DNA from 2 places in the Pseudoxanthomonas sp. LH2527 genome. Region 2 is predicted to be linked to the other one. Evidence: riboswitches for the same ligand, from Rfam matches in the RefSeq annotation. Region 2 holds a riboswitch; the other holds the start of a gene.
What was found. Region 2 has a riboswitch for cobalamin ahead of MMG85_RS17915 (ribonucleoside-diphosphate reductase subunit alpha). Riboswitches for the same ligand answer to the same signal wherever they lie in the genome.
Positions count from the first base shown of each region.

Region 1 (8,351 bases), on a different contig from region 2:
GCAGCGCACGGCACCTTCGCCGGACGGGGCCACCATGTCGGCGCCGTCGGAGGTCACGCCATAGCCCAGCAGTTCGGCATGGATGCGCGCGCCGCGCTTCACCGCGTGCTCGTAGTCCTCCAGCACCAGCATGCCGCCGCCACCGGCGATGACGAAACCGTCGCGGTCGGCGTCGTACGGACGCGAGGCGTGGGCGGGATCGTCGTTGCGCTTGCTCGACAATGCGCCCATCGCATCGAACATCATCGTCAGCGCCCAGTGCAGTTCCTCGCCGCCGCCGGCGAACATGATGTCCTGGCGGCCGGCGCGGATCAGGTCCGCCGCCGCGCCGATGCAATGCGCGGAGGTCGCGCAGGCGGCGGAAATCGAATAGCTCACGCCCTTGATCTTGAATGCGGTGGCGAGCGTGGCCGACACGGTCGAGCACATCGTGCGCGGCACCATGTACGGGCCCACCTTGCGGATGCCGCGCGCACGCAGCAGGTCGGCGGCCTCGATCTGCCATTCGGCCGACCCACCGCCGGAGCCGGCGATCAGGCCGGTACGCGGCTGGCTGACCAGCGTCTCGTCCAGGCCGGCATCGGCGATGGCGTCGCGCAGCGCGATATGCGCGAACGCGGCGGCGTCGCCCATGAAGCGCTTCTGCTTGCGGTCGATCTGCGCCTCCAGGTCGATCTCCGGCGCGCCACCGACCTGGCTGCGGAAACCGAGTTCGGCGTACTGCGGAATGTGGCGGATGCCCGAGCGGCCTTCGCGCAGCGCAGCCGATACGGTGTCCGCATCGTTGCCCAGGCAGGAGGTGATGCCCAGGCCGGTGATGACGACGCGGCGCATCAGAAGTTCTCCGTCGAGGTGAACAGGCCCACGCGCAGATCGCGCGCGGTGTAGATCTCGCGGCCGTCGACCAGCATGCGGCCGTCGGCCACCGCCAGCACCAGCTTGCGGTTGATCACGCGGCTGATGTCGATCTCGTAGCTGACGCGCTTGGCGGTCGGCAACACCTGGCCGGTGAACTTCACTTCACCCGAGCCCAGCGCACGGCCGCGACCGGGCGCGCCCAGCCAGGTGAGGAAAAAGCCGGTCAGCTGCCACATCGCGTCCAGGCCCAGGCAGCCCGGCATCACCGGGTCGCCGAGGAAGTGGCACTGGAAGAACCACAGGTCCGGATGGATATCCAGTTCGGCGCGCACCATGCCCTTGCCATGCGCGCCACCGTCCTCGCGGATCTCGGTGATGCGGTCGAACATCAGCATCGGGTCGTTGGGCAGGCGGCCGCTGTCGGGGCCGAACAGTTCACCGCGCGCGCTGGCCAGCAGCTGTTCGCGCGAGAAGGAAGCGGGGGCGTTCATTGCGTCGTCCATTCTGCGAAGCGCAAATAATGCACACATGTGCATACGCTTGTCTTGATGCAGATCAACCGGTTTTTTCCATACGCCGCCGTACCATCGGCGCGACGCAATTGCGGCAAGGGTTTCGCGCGTTTTGTCCGCAAGTCCACACGCAACCGTATCGTTTGAAGATGCGTCCATGCGATCGCGTACGGCGGCCGATATCATCGCGTGATGCGCAAGATCATCCACATCGACATGGACGCCTTCTACGCGTCGGTGGAGCAGCGCGACGATCCGTCGCTGCGCGGACGACCGGTGGTGGTGGCGTGGCGCGGCGAGCGTTCGGTGGTCTGCGCGGCGTCGTACGAGGCGCGCGTGTTCGGCGTGCGCTCGGCGATGCCGGCGGTGCGCGCGGAGCGGCTGTGCCCGCAGGCGGTGTTCGTGCCGCCGGACTTCGCGCGCTACAAGGCGGCGTCCCGGCAGGTGCGCGAGATCTTCCTGCGCCACACCGACCTGGTCGAACCGCTGTCGCTGGACGAGGCCTATCTCGACGTCACCACGCCGAAGTCCGACCTGCCGACGGCCACCGCCGTGGCCGAGACCATCCGCGCGCAGATCCGCGAAGAGACGCAGCTCACGGCATCGGCCGGCGTGGCGCCGAACAAGTTCCTGGCCAAGATCGCCTCGGACTGGCGCAAGCCCGATGGACAGTTCGTGCTGCGCCCGCACCAGGTGGAGGCGTTCCTGACGCCGCTGCCGGTCGAGCGCATTCCGGGCGTGGGCAAGGTGATGCAGGGCAAGCTAAACGCCGACGGCATCCACACGGTCGGCGATCTGCGCGCGTATCCGCAGCATGAACTGGAAGCGCGCTACGGCAGCTTTGGCGGTGGCCTGTACCGGCGCGCACGCGGTATCGACGAGCGACCGGTGGAACCCGACCAGCCGGTGCAGTCCATCTCATCCGAGGACACCTTCGCCAGCGACCTGCTGTTGTCCGAACTGGAGCCGCACATCGTGCGCATCGCGGAAAAGGCATGGCAGGCCAGCCGCAAGACCGAGCGTGTCGGCCGCACGGTGGTGCTGAAGTTGAAGACGTCGCAGTTCCGCATTCTCACGCGCAGCTTCACGCCGGAGTCGCCGCCGGCATCCGCGCAGGAGTTCATCGCCATTGCGCTGGCGCTGCGCGAGCGCGTCGATCTGCCGCGCGCCACCCGCTATCGCTTGGTCGGCGTGGGCCTGTCGGGATTCCGCGACCGGGACGAGATGGCGACGCAGCCGGGCTTGTTCGACACCTGCGCTTGATCGCGGTCACGGCGCCGCTGTGGCGGCGGTCGGCGACGCTGGCACTCGCATTGCGTCCCTGCCAGCACGCCGCCGCGCACGGCGCTAGGCTCGTGTCGTCAACCGGGGGAGGCAGACGATGGAAGCGATCCGACAAGGCGCGGCCGCCGAACTGTGGCAGTCGCTGGTGCGCGAGGCCTGCGCGCGGTGTGGACAGACGCTGGACGAAGCGCAGGAAAGTTACCTGGTCTTCGTGCTGTTGCGGCACCAGCGCGACGGCCATCTGCTGGCGCGCACGCAGGCGCTGGAATGGCTGGATGCGCAGTTGCGCGTGGGCAGCGCGCGCGCCGACGCGCTGCGCGACGTGGGCGACCGCTGCCTGCTGATCGCGGGGCTGTTCCCCGCGCTGGCACAGCGCCGACGGGTCAGCGTGGACTACTTCATCGACCTGGGACGCGGCGCCTACCAGGGCGTGGCCGACAGCGGGCGCAGCGGCTATGCGGAGCTGTTCGCGCAACTGGCGAACAGCTACCACCAACTGGTCGCGGCATTGCGCGGCATCCGCGGTGAACGGTTCGCCGATGCGTGGACCCTGCACGGCGTGCGCAGGGTCCACTGACAGGATCGCCTGCGCGATCAGTCGCGTGCGCGGTAACGCAGGCTCAGGCCGTACTCGCGACCGGGCTGGTTGTACCAGGCGATCGTTTCGTACTGGCGGTCGAACACGTTGCTGGCGCGCGCCTGCACCGACCATGTGTCGGTGATGGCGTACTCCAGGCGCAGGTCCAGCGTGCCGTAGCCCGCCAGGCGGACGCTGTTGGCGACGTTGTCGTAGCGGTGGCTGGCGCCGTTGGCGGTCAGGCCGACACGGAAGTCGCCGAACGCACGGTCCAGGTCGACGCGCGCGGTGTTGCGCGCACGCCGCGGCAGCAGGTTGTCGTGCGTGACCCCGGCAGTGCGGTTGCGCGGATCGGTGTGGCTCAGTTCGGCACTGATGTCGATGCCGGCCAGCGTCACCGCGCCGGTCAGTTCGGCGCCGCGGATGCGGGCTTCCTCGATGTTGACGATCTTGAAGCTGCTGTCGTACCCGATCAGCTCGTCCACGCGCGTGTCGTACACGTTGAAGGTCCAGTTCCAGCCGTCGCCGTACTGCGCGACGCCCAGGTTGAGGCTGCGCGACTCTTCCGGTTCCAGGTCGGGATTGCTGAAGCCGGGGTAGTACAGGTCGTTGAACGTGGGCGCCTTGAAACCGGTGCCGGCGCTGGCGGTCAGCTTGAAGCCGCGGGCCAGGTCCATGCCCCAGCCCAGCGTGCCGGTGGCGTGGCTGCCGAATTGTTCGTTGTCGTCGTTGCGCACGCTGGCCTGCAGGCGATGCGCGCCGAAGCGGCCCTGGTACTCGACGAAGACGCCGGTGTTGTCGCGCGTGTCCACGGTGAACGGCGTGGTGCTGGTGATCTCGTCGCGCAGCCAGTCGGCGCCGGCAGTCAGCAGATGCTGCTCGCCGACCGCGAAGTCGCCCTGCAGCGAAGCGTTGTCGCGGCGCGTATCGAAGGTGCTGACATAGGTGCGCGTGCCGGTGGCGGCGTTGGCGAAGTGGTTGTCCGACTCGTCCGAAGCGCTGCCGAACTGCGTGGTGAGCGTGGTCCGGGTGGACGGCTTCCACGTCAGCTTGCCGCCCAGCACCCGCTGCACGTTGTCGGCTTCGTTGCCGCTGAAGCTGCTGCCGTCGAATGCGTTGAAGGCATCGGCATTCAGCGCGTGGCCTTCCAGCGTCAGCGTGTCGGTGAATCGGTAGCCGCCGCGCACGTTGAGCGAGACGTTGCGGTAACCGTCGTCGTCGGGCTCATCGGTGAAGCAGCCCTGGAACAGCGTGCCCGAACCGCGGCAGGCGTTGATGCCATCCGTTTCCTGGTAGGCCGCATTCGCGCCGATCCAGCCGCGCTCGCCGCCGTAGGCGAAACCGCCGCTGGCTTCGCGCAGGTTGTGGCTGCCGCCGCCGATGCGCAGCTCGCGCGACAGGCCCTGGCCGCCACGACGGGTGAAGATCTGGATCACGCCGCCGATCGCTTCCGAGCCGTACAGGCTGGAGCGCGGGCCGCGCACGATCTCGATGCGCTCGATCTGGTCGACCGGCAGGTCCTGGAAAGACGCCAGGCCGGCCGTCGCCGAGCCGATGCGGATGCCGTCGACCAGCACCAGCACCTGGTCGGACTCGGTGCCGCGCAGGTTGAGGGTGGTCAGCTTGCCCAGGCCGCCCTGGTTGCTGAAGCCGACGCCGGCGCGGCCCTTCAGCACGTCGACGAGCGAACGGGCCTGGCTGCGCTCGATGTCCTCGCGCGTGATGACCTGCGCGGGTACCAGGCTGTCCTGCAGCGGAATGTCCGTGCGCGTGCCGGTGACGACGACTTCGTCCAGCTCGGTGGCGTCCTGCGCCTGCGCAGCGAACGGCAGGGCCAGCGCGACCGCGGCGGCAAGAAGGGAAAGGGAATGACGGCTGTACATCGGATTCGAACTCCATCGCGCGCCCCGCGCGCATTTTTTCGGCGTGGAGTTGCGACAGAGAGGGAAACGTTGCGGACAGCGCGGCATACGAGCGGCGGCGCGGCACGCCGCGACGCCCTCCGCATCGCAACCAGTGGACTTCCGGGCCGGTCTCCGGGCTTGCGAAGGCGTGCACGATGCACGCTGCCGGGGCGCCTTCCCATGCGTAAGTCGCACAGTGGCCGATGCCGCGGTTGTCTTCGCCTACCGTTGCGGGGGCAGCGCCGGAATGCCGCCTGCGCGGGTCACCGGCTTCCCGTTTCAACCCGGACGCGGACGCCGCGGGTCACCTGAAAGCGCGCGCAGTATACGCGGGACGATGCGCATTGCGCCCGCCGGGCGTTATCCAAGCGGAAGGTGCTTTGTAGGAGCGGGCCATGCCCGCGATGCTTTTGCCGCGACGTCCCGTTGCGTAAGCGAACTGGCGCGCGACGCTTGCTGGCGTCAGTCCTCGCCGCCGGGCGAGTCGAACAGGTTGAGCGACGGGCCGGCGTCGTCTTCGCGCTCGGTGTGCGTGGTGGTGACCGGGCCGGCGGCGGGACGGCCGCGCGGCGGCGGCAGCAGGGCGGCGGCGGCATCGTAGGCCACCAGCAGTTCGGCGCGGCGGTCTTCGGGGAGCTGCTGCCAGTGGCAGTCCAGCAGGGCGCCTTCCAGCGCGTACAGCAGGTTGAGGCTGGGGCGGAAGCCCGCGCGCTTGACCCGGATGAAGGCTTCCACCGCGCCCACGCCCTCCAGGTCCTCCTGCGTGCGCAGGCCGACCTGGCGGAGCCAGGCGGCGGACTTGGGGCCGATGTTGCGCAGCTTGGTGCCTGTCATGTCAGCGAATCCACGAAGATGGCGGCGATGCGTTCCATGCCCGCCTGGTCGTCGGCATCGAAGCGCGCCAGGCGGGGACTGTCCAGGTCGAGCACGCCGACCAGTTCGTCCCCTTTCACCAGCGGTACCACCAGTTCCGAGCGCGATGCGGAATCGCAGGCGATATGGCCCGGGAAGGCCTCCACATCGTCCACGCGCTGGGTCTGGCGGGTGCGTGCGGCGGCTCCACAGACCCCCTTGTCCAACGGGATCCGCACGCAGGCTGGTAAGCCCTGAAACGGACCGACCACCAATTCCCGGCCATCGAAGAAATAGAAGCCCGCCCAGTTGAAGTCGGGCAGCGCGTGGTACAGCAGCGCGGCGAGGTTGGCGGCGTTGGCGATCCGGTCCGGTTCGCCGGCCAGCAGGGCGCGGGCCTGTTCGGCCAGCTGTGCGTATTGTTCCGGCTTGCTGCCGGTGAGCGTTTGCGAGGCGAATGACATGCGGCCGATTCTACTCCGCCGCTACGGTGGGGGCCGGATATCATCGCGGGCATGAATGTGCATTACCCGAACGCTGCGGCGACCGGACACGTGGGCGGCATCGCCGTCGCGGGCTCGTGATGGACCGCGCCATGGACCGCCTGTTCGTCACCGGCACCGATACCGGGGTCGGCAAGACCGTCGCCAGCGCCGCGCTGCTGCATGCCTTCCGTGCGCGCGGATTGCGTGCCGTCGGCATGAAGCCGGTCGCCAGCGGGTGCGTGGCGACGCCGGACGGCTGGCGCAACGACGATGCGCTGGCCCTGCAGGCGGCGAGCGATCCGGTGCCGCCCTACGACGACCTCAATCCGTATGCGCTGCCCGCCCCGCTGGCGCCGGAGATCGCCGCGCGCGAGGCAGGCGTGGATGTGCAACTCGGCGTGCTGGTGTCCGCGTTCGAGCGCCTGCATCCGCTGGCCGACCTGGTGCTGGTGGAAGGCGTCGGCGGTTGGGCGGCGCCGCTGACCGCCACGCTGGACCAGCGCCATCTGGTGCAGGAACTGCGCCTGCCGGTGGTGCTGGTGGTGGGCATGCGGCTGGGCTGCATCAACCACGCGCGACTCAGTGCGCGGGCGATCCAGGACGACGGCGCCCGCCTGGTCGGCTGGATTGCCAACGAGGTCGATCCGGACATGGAACGCCGCGACGAGAACTTCGCGCTGCTGTCCGCGCGCCTGCCGGTGCCGTGCTGGGGCAGGCTGCCGTATGCGCCGGGCGCCAGCGCGAGCGCCCAGGCCCGGCATCTCCACCTCGACCCGTAGCGTGCGCCAGGCGCACGTATCGGGCGCCATGAGGTCGTGCGCATGGCGCACGCTACGTGGCGGAGCCCGATTGCATGACACGCCGCGGCAATAAAAAACCCGGCAGCGTGGGGGCTGCCGGGTCGGCTGCGCGGAGGGAGGGGGAGCCGCGCAATGAAAACGGTGGAGCGGGCGGGTCTTACTTGCCCTTGGCGGCCTTGGTCGCCTTGGCCACGGAGGCCTGGACGTTGTCGGTCGCGGACTCGAACTGGGTCTTCACCAGCTGGCCGAAGGCCTCACCGGTCTTCAGGCTCAGGCCGAACACTTCCTGGCTGGCGGCGACGACGCGCTCGGCGTTGTCCTTGGCCACCTGCATGCCCTTCGGCCACAGGGTCTTGTAACCCTCGAGGTCGCGGGTTTCGGCCAGCTCGCCGAAGAAGGCGGTGGTGGCGTCGATGTTCTTCTCGAAGGTCTTCAGCTGCACGCCGAACACGGTCTCGGCGCTTTCCAGGGCCAGGCGGTTGGCGCGCGAGGCAGCGGCGGCGAACTGGTGGGTGAACTGGCTGAAGCTTTCGTTGAATTGCGTGGTCATGGCGTGCTCCTGAAAGGGGATTTCCATCTGTTGCGATGCAGCATAGGCAGATCTATGTTGCAGTGCAATAAGTGGCGTATGGAAATCCGACGAACGGTCAGGAGCCGTTAAAAATCAAACGCTTGTATGCACTGGTATGAAACCGGTTCCATGCCCTACGGGCCGGTGTAGCGGCACCCTGACGTGCAGGTTTCATGCACCACGATGGCGCTCAGCAGCGGCAGCACCGGCTTGGTCTGGTCCCAGATCCACTTCGCCAGCTGCTCGCTGGTGGGGTTTTCCAGGCCGGGGATGTCGTTGAGGTAGTGGTGGTCCAGCCGCTCGTAGATCGGCTTGAAGGCGGCCTTCACGTCGGCGAAGTCCATCACCCAGCCGGCCGCCGGATCGACCGGGCCGGAGAGGTGCAGCTCGATGCGGAACGAGTGGCCGTGCAGGCGCGCGCACTTGTGGCCTTCCGGCACGTGCGGCAGGCGGTGGGCGGCTTCGACGGTGAAGACCTTGAAGATGTCCATGCGACGGTTCCGGAAGC
Region 1 is NZ_JAKZBW010000015.1:42,948-51,298, reverse strand. Features, by position in the region: gene fabB (beta-ketoacyl-ACP synthase I) at 1-834, opposite strand, end outside; gene fabA (3-hydroxyacyl-[acyl-carrier-protein] dehydratase FabA) at 834-1,349, opposite strand; gene dinB (DNA polymerase IV) at 1,563-2,633, shown strand; gene MMG85_RS09875 (hypothetical protein) at 2,752-3,231, shown strand; gene btuB (TonB-dependent vitamin B12 receptor) at 3,249-5,114, opposite strand; cobalamin riboswitch at 5,241-5,462, opposite strand; gene MMG85_RS09865 (TfoX/Sxy family protein) at 5,598-5,969, opposite strand; gene MMG85_RS09860 (GAF domain-containing protein) at 5,966-6,451, opposite strand; gene bioD (dethiobiotin synthase) at 6,583-7,251, shown strand; gene MMG85_RS09850 (phasin family protein) at 7,430-7,822, opposite strand; gene queD (6-carboxytetrahydropterin synthase QueD) at 7,978-8,334, opposite strand.
Region 1: it holds a riboswitch for cobalamin, as region 2 does, so the genes downstream of both, btuB (TonB-dependent vitamin B12 receptor) here and MMG85_RS17915 (ribonucleoside-diphosphate reductase subunit alpha) in region 2, are expected to answer to the same signal.

Region 2 (8,351 bases):
GTGCGGGCCGCCAGGGCAGCGCCTACGCCAACGGACCGAACGGTGGCACCGCCAGCACCAGCGGCGGCATCAGCCGCGATGCCGACGGCCATGTCAGCGGCGCACGCAGCACCACCGCCACCGGCGCGAACGGCAACGGCTATACCGGCAGCACGACCGTCTCGGACGGCACGCTGGTACACAGCCGCAGCTGCACCAACGCCGCCGGTGACGTCATCGCCTGTCCGCGCGGCCACTGACCGGACGGCGGCACCCGCTTTCCCGCAGGCGCGGCGGCATGGCACTCCCCCCTGCCGCACGGACGCATTCCCGCGCCGCCGCGCCTGCACCTTTTCCTTCCTTCACTTGGAGATTCCCGATGTCGCGTTCCATCCTGCTTCCGTTCGCCATCGCGCTGTCCGTGTTCGCGCTGGCCGCCCCCGTCGCCGCGCAGCAGCGCACGCTCACCGACGAGCAGAAGGCCACCCTGCTCGAACGCCTGAAAGACGCCGACCGCAATGGCGACGGCCTGATCGACAAGGCCGAAGCCGAGGCCAAGCTGCCGCGCCTGGCCAAGCGCTTCGATACGCTGGATGCCGATGGCGACGGCAAGCTGTCGCCCGACGAAATGCGCGCCGCCGGCCAGAAGATGGCCGCACGGCGTACGCGCTGAGGCAGGGCGATGGACGGCCTTGGTCTGTTCGTCGGCCTGCCCCTGCTGGTGCTGGCCGCCATCGCCGCCGTGGAAGCCGCCTGGCTGGCCCGGCGCGGCGTGCGTTACGACTGGAAGGGCTATTGGGCCTCGTTCGGCGATGCCGCCGGGCGTGCGCTGCTCGGTCTGCTCATCCAGGGCGGCGTGGTGGGCGTGCTGCTGTTCGCGATCTGGGAGTTCCGCCTGACCACGATTGCGATGGACCAGGCGTGGCACTGGATCGCGCTCTTCGTCGGCCAGGAGTTCTGCTATTACGGGATGCACCGCGCCGACCATCGCGTGCGCTGGTTCTGGCTGAACCATTCGGTGCATCACTCGGCCGAGCAGTACAACCTGTCCACGGCGTACCGGCTGGGCTGGACCGGCAAGCTGACCGGTGCGGCGCTGTTCTTCGGCCCGCTGGTCTGGCTGGGGTTCCCGGTGCCGTATGTGGTCGGCGCGCTGGCGGTGAACCTGTTGTACCAGTACTGGCTGCACACCGAGCTGGTCCCCCGGCTGCCGCGCGCCATCGAGTTCGTCTTCAACACGCCGACGCACCACCGCGTGCACCACGCCAGCAATCCGGAGTACCTGGGTTGCAACTACGGCGGCGTGCTGATCGTGTTCGACCGGCTGTTCGGCACCTGCCGCGAGGAAATCCCCGGCATGCCGATCCGCTACGGGCTGGTGGAGCCGGTACGCAGCTACAACCCGGTGACCCTCGCCTTCCACGCCTGGGTGAAGCTGGGCCGCGACCTGCGCCGGGCGCGCGGCTTGCGGCAGCTGGCGATGACGCTGTTCGGGCCACCGGGGTACGTGCCCGGCGACCGCTGAGAGTGGCCGGGGCAGGCGCGGGGCGCGACAATACGCGCCCCTCGCGGCCCCACGCCGCCCGCCTGCCGAGTCCCATGACCGCTTTCGCTTCCCCCGACCGCATCCGCAGCCTGTTTGCCCAGGCCATGTCCGACATGTACCGCGCCGAGGTGCCGCTGTACGGCGACCTGATCGAACTGGTCGGCGACATCAACACCGACACGCTGGGCCGCGATCCCGCGCTGGCCGAACGTCTGCAGCGTGGCGGCGAGACCGAGCGGCTGGATCTGGAGCGCCATGGCGCGATCCGCGTGGGCACGCCGGCGGAACTGGCGATGCTGGGCCGCGTGTTCGCGCTGATGGGCATGCACCCGGTGGGCTACTACGACCTGACCGTGGCCGGCGTGCCGGTGCACGCCACCGCCTTCCGTCCGCTGAGCGAGGAGGCGCTGGCCGCCAATCCGTTCCGCATCTTCACCTCGCTGCTGCGGCTGGAGCTGATCGCCGACGCCGCCTTGCGTGCCGAGGCGGAAGCGATCCTGGCCCGTCGCGACATCTTCACCGCCGGCGCGCGTGCGCTGGTGGCGCAGGCCGAACGCGACGGCGGCTTGTCCGACGCCGATGCGCAGCGCTTCGTCGCCGAGGTGCTGGAAACGTTCCGCTGGCACGGCGACGCGACCGTGCCGCTGGAGACCTACCGCGCGCTGCACGGCCTGCACCGGCTGGTCGCCGACGTGGTCAGCTTCCGCGGCCCACACATCAACCACCTGACCCCGCGCACGCTGGACATCGATGCCGCGCAGGCGGCGATGCTGGCACGCGGCCTGCAGGCCAAGGCGCTGATCGAAGGCCCGCCGCGCCGTGCGGTGCCCATCCTGCTGCGACAGACCAGCTTCAAGGCGCTGGAAGAGGAGGTCGCCTTCCCCGATGCCACCGGCACGCTGGTACCCGGCAGCCACAGCGCGCGCTTCGGCGAGATCGAGCAGCGCGGCCTCGCCCTGACACCGGCCGGTCGCGAGCTCTACGACCGCCTGCTGGCGCAGGTGCGCCAGGCCGGCGGGGCAGGCAACACCGCGGCGGATTATCCGCAGCGGCTGGCCGATGCGTTCGCCGCGTTTCCGGATGACGAAGACACGCTGCGCCGCCAAGGCCTGGGCTACTTCCGCTACCGCCTGACGGATGCGGGTGCCGCACTGCCGGCCGCCGAGCGCGCGGCGATGACGCCCGACGCGTTGGTCGATGCCGGCCATGCCGCCGTCGATCCCATCATCTACGAGGACTTCCTGCCGGTCAGCGCGGCGGGCATCTTCCAGTCCAACCTCGGCGGCGGCGAACAGCGCGCCTACGACGCGCATGCCAACCAGGAAGCGTTCGAGGCCGCACTGGGCAAGGCGATCCATGACCCGTTCGCGCTGTATGCGCGGGCGCAGGATGCGTCGATCGCGGCGCTGCGGCGCTGACGTAGGGCGGGCCTTGGCCCGCCGTCGCCATGCTGGACCTCGCTACGCGGCTTGGCGCGCAACGGTTTCGTCGCATCTCCACGGCACTCGACGCGTGTGATGGTGGGCCAAGGCCCACCCTACGAAGGTTCGCGAGGCGGGCTCAAACCGTGAAACCCGCATGACACCGACCGCCTCTGTTCCACACAACATTTGGTGTTGACGCCTCCCGACACCCCCACTATCTTGTGGCCGTCGGTTCCGGGGATGGCTAGTCTCCGGATGAAAAGGGAAGCCGGTGACGCGTTCGCGCCACTCCGGCACTGCCCCGCAGCGGTAATTGGGAACGACCCCGCCACACAGCACTGAGGCCAGGCCTCGGGAAGCGGCGGGTTAGGTGGAGCAGGAGTGAGTGGGGAGAAGTGAGGAGTGAGTAGCGAAGCATCACCTTCGCTCACTCCTCACTCCTCTTCCCTCACTCCTCGCCTCCAGGCCCATGAGTCCGAAGACCTGCCGACAGCCGCGCGATGCACACCGCGCGGTGCCGGCCGCGGATTCTCCGGGGGGAGATGGCTGGCGAAGCAGGGCGCCCGCAGTCCGTCTGCGCGGTCGCGTTACCTGCGACGCCGCTTCCCCACTGTGGTCCTCCATCCGGCCTTGCGCAGCCCTGCGAGGGACGGGCCGCCGCGTGCACCACGCATGGAGGACTCTCATGACCCCGACCGACACCGTCGTCGCCGACGCCGGCACCACCCCGTCCCAGAAGGACGCGTTCGCCCTGACCCCGCCACCCACCGCCACCGCGATGAGCGTGACCAAGCGCAATGGCGGCCGCGAGCCGGTGGATCTCAACAAGATCGTGCGCGCGGTGCAGCGCAACTGCGAAGGCCTGCACGCCATCGACCCGATGCGCGTGGCCACCCGCACCATCTCCGGTCTGTACGACGGCGCCAGCACGCGCGAACTGGACGAACTGTCGATCCGCACCGCCGCGCTGCTGACCGGCGAGGAACCCGAGTACAGCCGCCTGGCCGCGCGCCTGCTGGCCGGCTACATCACCAAGGAAGTCACCGGCCAGGAAATCCACGCGTTCTCGCAGTCGGTGACACGCGGCCACGAGGTGGGCCTGATCAACGAGCGCCTGCTGAACTTCGTGCAGACCAACGCACGCAAGCTCAACGACGCGCTGGACGCCTCGCTCGACCTCCAGTTCGACTACTTCGGCCTGCGCACGCTGTACGACCGTTACCTGCTGCGCCATCCGCACACGCGCAAGGTGATCGAGACGCCGCAGCAGTTCTTCCTGCGCATCGCCTGCGCGCTGAGCGAGGACGTGCCGGAAGCGCTGGCGCTGTACCGCCGCATGGGCAACCTGGACTACCTGCCCAGCTCGCCGACGCTGTTCAACAGCGGCACCACGCACGAGCAGCTGTCGTCGTGCTTCCTGCTGGATTCGCCGCAGGACACGCTGGAATCCATCTATGCGAAGTACGGCGACATCGCCCAGCTGAGCAAGTTCAGCGGCGGCATCGGCGTGAGTTATACGCGCGTGCGTTCGCGTGGTTCGCTGATCAAGTCGACCAACGGCCACAGCAACGGCATCGTGCCGTGGCTGAAGACGCTGGATTCCTCGGTCGCGGCGGTCAACCAGGGCGGCAAGCGCAAGGGCGCGGCCTGCGTGTACCTGGAAACCTGGCACGCCGACATCGAGGACTTCCTGGAACTGCGCGACAACACCGGCGACGAATCACGCCGCACGCACAACCTCAACCTGGCCAACTGGGTGCCGGACCTGTTCATGAAGCGGGTCGAAGCCGACCAGGCATGGTCGCTGTTCGATCCGCGCGTGGTGCCGGAGCTGACCGACCTGTACGGCGCGGCGTTCGAGCTGGCGTACACGCAGGCCGAACTGCAGGGCAAGGCGGTCAAGGCGATCTCCGCGCGCAAGCTGTACGGCCGGATGATGCGCACGCTTGCCGAAACCGGCAACGGCTGGATGACATTCAAGGACAAGTGCAACGCCGCCAGCAACCAGACGCTGCGCCCGGGCAACGTGATCCACCTGTCGAACCTGTGCACCGAGATCCTCGAGGTCACCTCGGCCGAGGAAACGGCGGTGTGCAACCTGGGCTCGATCAACCTGGCCCGCCATTTCGACAGCGACCCCGACACCGGCCGCGTCTGGTTCGATTTCGACAAGCTGGCCGAAACCGTCCGCCTGGCCGTGCGCCAGCTGGACCGCGTGATCGACCTGAACTTCTATCCCATCGAGACCGCGCGCCGCGGCAACCTGCGCTGGCGCCCGGTCGGCCTGGGCTGCATGGGCCTGCAGGACGTGTTCTTCAAGCTGCGCCTGCCGTTCGACAGCGCCGAAGCACGCGCGCTGTCGGCGAAGATCGCCGAGACCATCTACTTCCACGCGCTGGAAACGTCGGTGGAACTGGCGCAGGAACGCGGCCGCCATCCGTCCTTCGCCGACACCCGCGCGGCGAACGGCGAACTGCAGTTCGACGCCTGGAACGTGGTGCCGGAGAACGTGGAACGCTGGGATGCACTGCGCGCGCGCATCAAGGAACACGGTCTGCGCAACTCGCTGCTGATCGCCATCGCGCCGACCGCGACCATCGCCTCGATCGCCGGCTGCTACGAATGCGTGGAGCCGCAGGTGTCCAACCTGTTCAAGCGCGAGACACTGTCGGGCGACTTCCTGCAGGTAAACCGCTATCTGGTGGACGAACTGAAGAAGCTGGGCCTGTGGACGGCGGAGACGCGCGATGCGATCAAGCTGTCCGAAGGCTCGGTACAGGGCCTGGCGCAGGTGCCGGACACGCTGCAGCAGATCTACCGCACGGCATGGGAAATCCCGATGCGTTCGCTGATCGACATGGCCGCCGGCCGTGGCGCCTTCATCGACCAGTCGGCCTCGCTCAACCTGTTCATGGAAAGCCCGAACATCGGCGCCATGTCATCCATGTACATGTACGCCTGGAAGCAGGGCATCAAGACCACCTACTACCTGCGCTCGCGCCCAGCCACGAGGATCGCCAAGACCACGGTCAGCACAGCGACCACCGTTGAGCCCAAGCGCGAGTACACGCCTACGGAAGCGATTGCGTGTTCGCTTGAGAACCCCGAAGCCTGCGAGGCGTGCCAGTAAACCGTCCCCCTGCGTCGGCTCCGGCCGATGACCCCTGGAACAGCAATATGGACGTTGCCGGCGCATGGAGGCGCCACCTTCCGATTAGAGCCCCTCTCCCACCGGGAGAGGGGTTGGGGTGAGGGTACGGCGGCATCAGGATGCCTCACCGCCGTTGCCTTCGCCGTACCCTCATCCGCCCTCCGGGCACCTTCTCCCGAGGGGAGAAGGAGAACCACGAGAACACCGCACCATGTCCGCCCAACCCAAGCAGCTGCTCCTCGATCCCGGTTTCGAACTGACGCTGCGCCCCATGCGCTATCCGCAGTTCTATGACATGTACCGCGACGCCATCAAGAACACGTGGACGGTGGAGGAGATCAACTTCCAGATCGACATCACCGACCTGCACGCGAAGATGACGCCGGCCGACCGCCACCTGATCCACCGGCTGGTCGCCTTCTTCGCCACCGGCGATTCCATCGTGTCGAACAACCTGGTGCTGAACCTGTACCAGCATCTCAACGCGCCGGAAGCGCGCATGTACCTGTCGCGGCAGCTGTACGAGGAAGCGCTGCACGTGCAGTTCTACCTGACCCTGCTGGACAACTACCTGCCCGATCCGTCGGAGCGCTTCAAGGCGTTCGCGGCGGTGGAGAACATCCCGGCGATCAAGAAGAAGGCCGACTTCTGCTTCAAGTGGATCGACAGCATCCAGGACTTGCAGCGGATCGAGACCCGTGAGCAACGCCGGCAATTCCTGCTCAACCAGATCTGCTTCGCCGCCTGCATCGAGGGCCTGTTCTTCTTCGCCGCGTTCGCCTACGTGTACTACTTCCGCTCGCGCGGCCTGCTGCCGGGCCTGGCCAGCGGCACCAACTGGGTGTTCCGCGACGAGAGCTGCCACATGGAGTTCGCCTTCGAGTGCGTGCGCACCGTGCGCGAGGAGGAACCGGACCTGTTCGACGACCGCATGCAGCAGCAGGTCTACGACATGCTGGAAGAAGCCATCGAGTGCGAGGTGCAGTTCGCCGAGGACGTACTGTCCGGCGGCGTGGCCGGCATCTCGACCCGCGACATGCGCCAGTACCTGCAGCACTGCGCCGACCAGCACTTCGCCAAGCTCGGCATGCCCAAGCGCTACGACGTGCGCAACCCGCTGCCCTTCATGGAGCTGCAGGACGTGCAGGAACTGACCAACTTCTTCGAGCGCCGCGTCTCGGCCTACCAGCTGGGGGTGCAGGGCGAAGTGGGCTTCGATCACGCGTTCTAGCGCAGGTCCGTTGTAGGAGCGACGTGAGTCGCGACCGCGGCAATCAACTCCCTCATGATCCTGCATCGTCATGGGAGGTGTCGGCCTTCATTCTGTCTGCGATGGAACGATCCGCCGTCCAGGCCATTCGTTCATGCGGTCGCGACTGACGTCGCTCCTACACCGGCACAACATCCGCCGCGCTATGCTGCCGCCGGGAGCACGCATACCGGAGCACCACCATGACCGAACTGGCCAATACCGAAGCGCGCCCCGTCGAGGCCCGCCTGCTGCACATGGTCTTCCCCGACCATACCAACCACCTGGGCACGCTGTTCGGCGGCCAGGCGCTGGCGTGGATGGACATGTCCGCGTTCATCGCCGCCTCGCGCTATGCGCGCACCACCGTGGTCACCGCGCGCTCGGAACAGGTCGACTTCAACCAGCCCATCCACAAGGGCGACCTGGTGGAAGTGGTCGCGCGCGTGGTCAAGGTCGGCCGCAGTTCGATGAACGTCGACGTGGAAGTGATCACCGAGAACCTGCTGACCGGCGAACGCAAACTGTGCACGCGCGGACACTTCGTGATGATCGCGCTGGATCCGCTGGGCCGGCCGACCCAGGCACCGCCGCTGCCGCCGGCGGCGTAGGGCGGGCTCAAGCCCGCCACCACGGCACCGTCCGATGTCCCGGACGACGCCATCGCGCCGCAGGGAACGATCCGAGCGTGATCGCAGCGAAGATCGCACCGGCCCTGGCGCGGGGTTCTTCGTGGTCGTTCGTCATGCTTCTGCAAGCTCCCTCTTCGTGCAGCCCCATGACGCTTGAAGCCGCTCCACGTTGCCCCCACCGCCGCCGCTGGTTGACCGCACTCGCTGCAACGCCGCTGGCCGCCAGTGCCTGGCCACGCCTCGCATCAGCCGCCGCCTGCGACGACGCCGCAAACTGGATTCCGCCCGATGCCTTCCTCGCCGATCTGCCGCGGCTGATGCAGGCGCTGCGCGTGCCGGCCATCGGCATGGCGATGGTGGAACGCGGCGA
Region 2 is NZ_JAKZBW010000046.1:3,780-12,130, forward strand. Features, by position in the region: gene MMG85_RS17895 (hypothetical protein) at 1-239, shown strand, start outside; partial or broken gene MMG85_RS18560 (hypothetical protein) at 359-610, shown strand; gene MMG85_RS17905 (sterol desaturase family protein) at 662-1,504, shown strand; gene MMG85_RS17910 (VOC family protein) at 1,579-2,943, shown strand; cobalamin riboswitch at 3,162-3,455, shown strand; gene MMG85_RS17915 (ribonucleoside-diphosphate reductase subunit alpha) at 3,635-6,079, shown strand; gene MMG85_RS17920 (ribonucleotide-diphosphate reductase subunit beta) at 6,312-7,331, shown strand; gene MMG85_RS17925 (acyl-CoA thioesterase) at 7,553-7,960, shown strand; gene MMG85_RS17930 (beta-lactamase family protein) at 8,173-8,351, shown strand, end outside.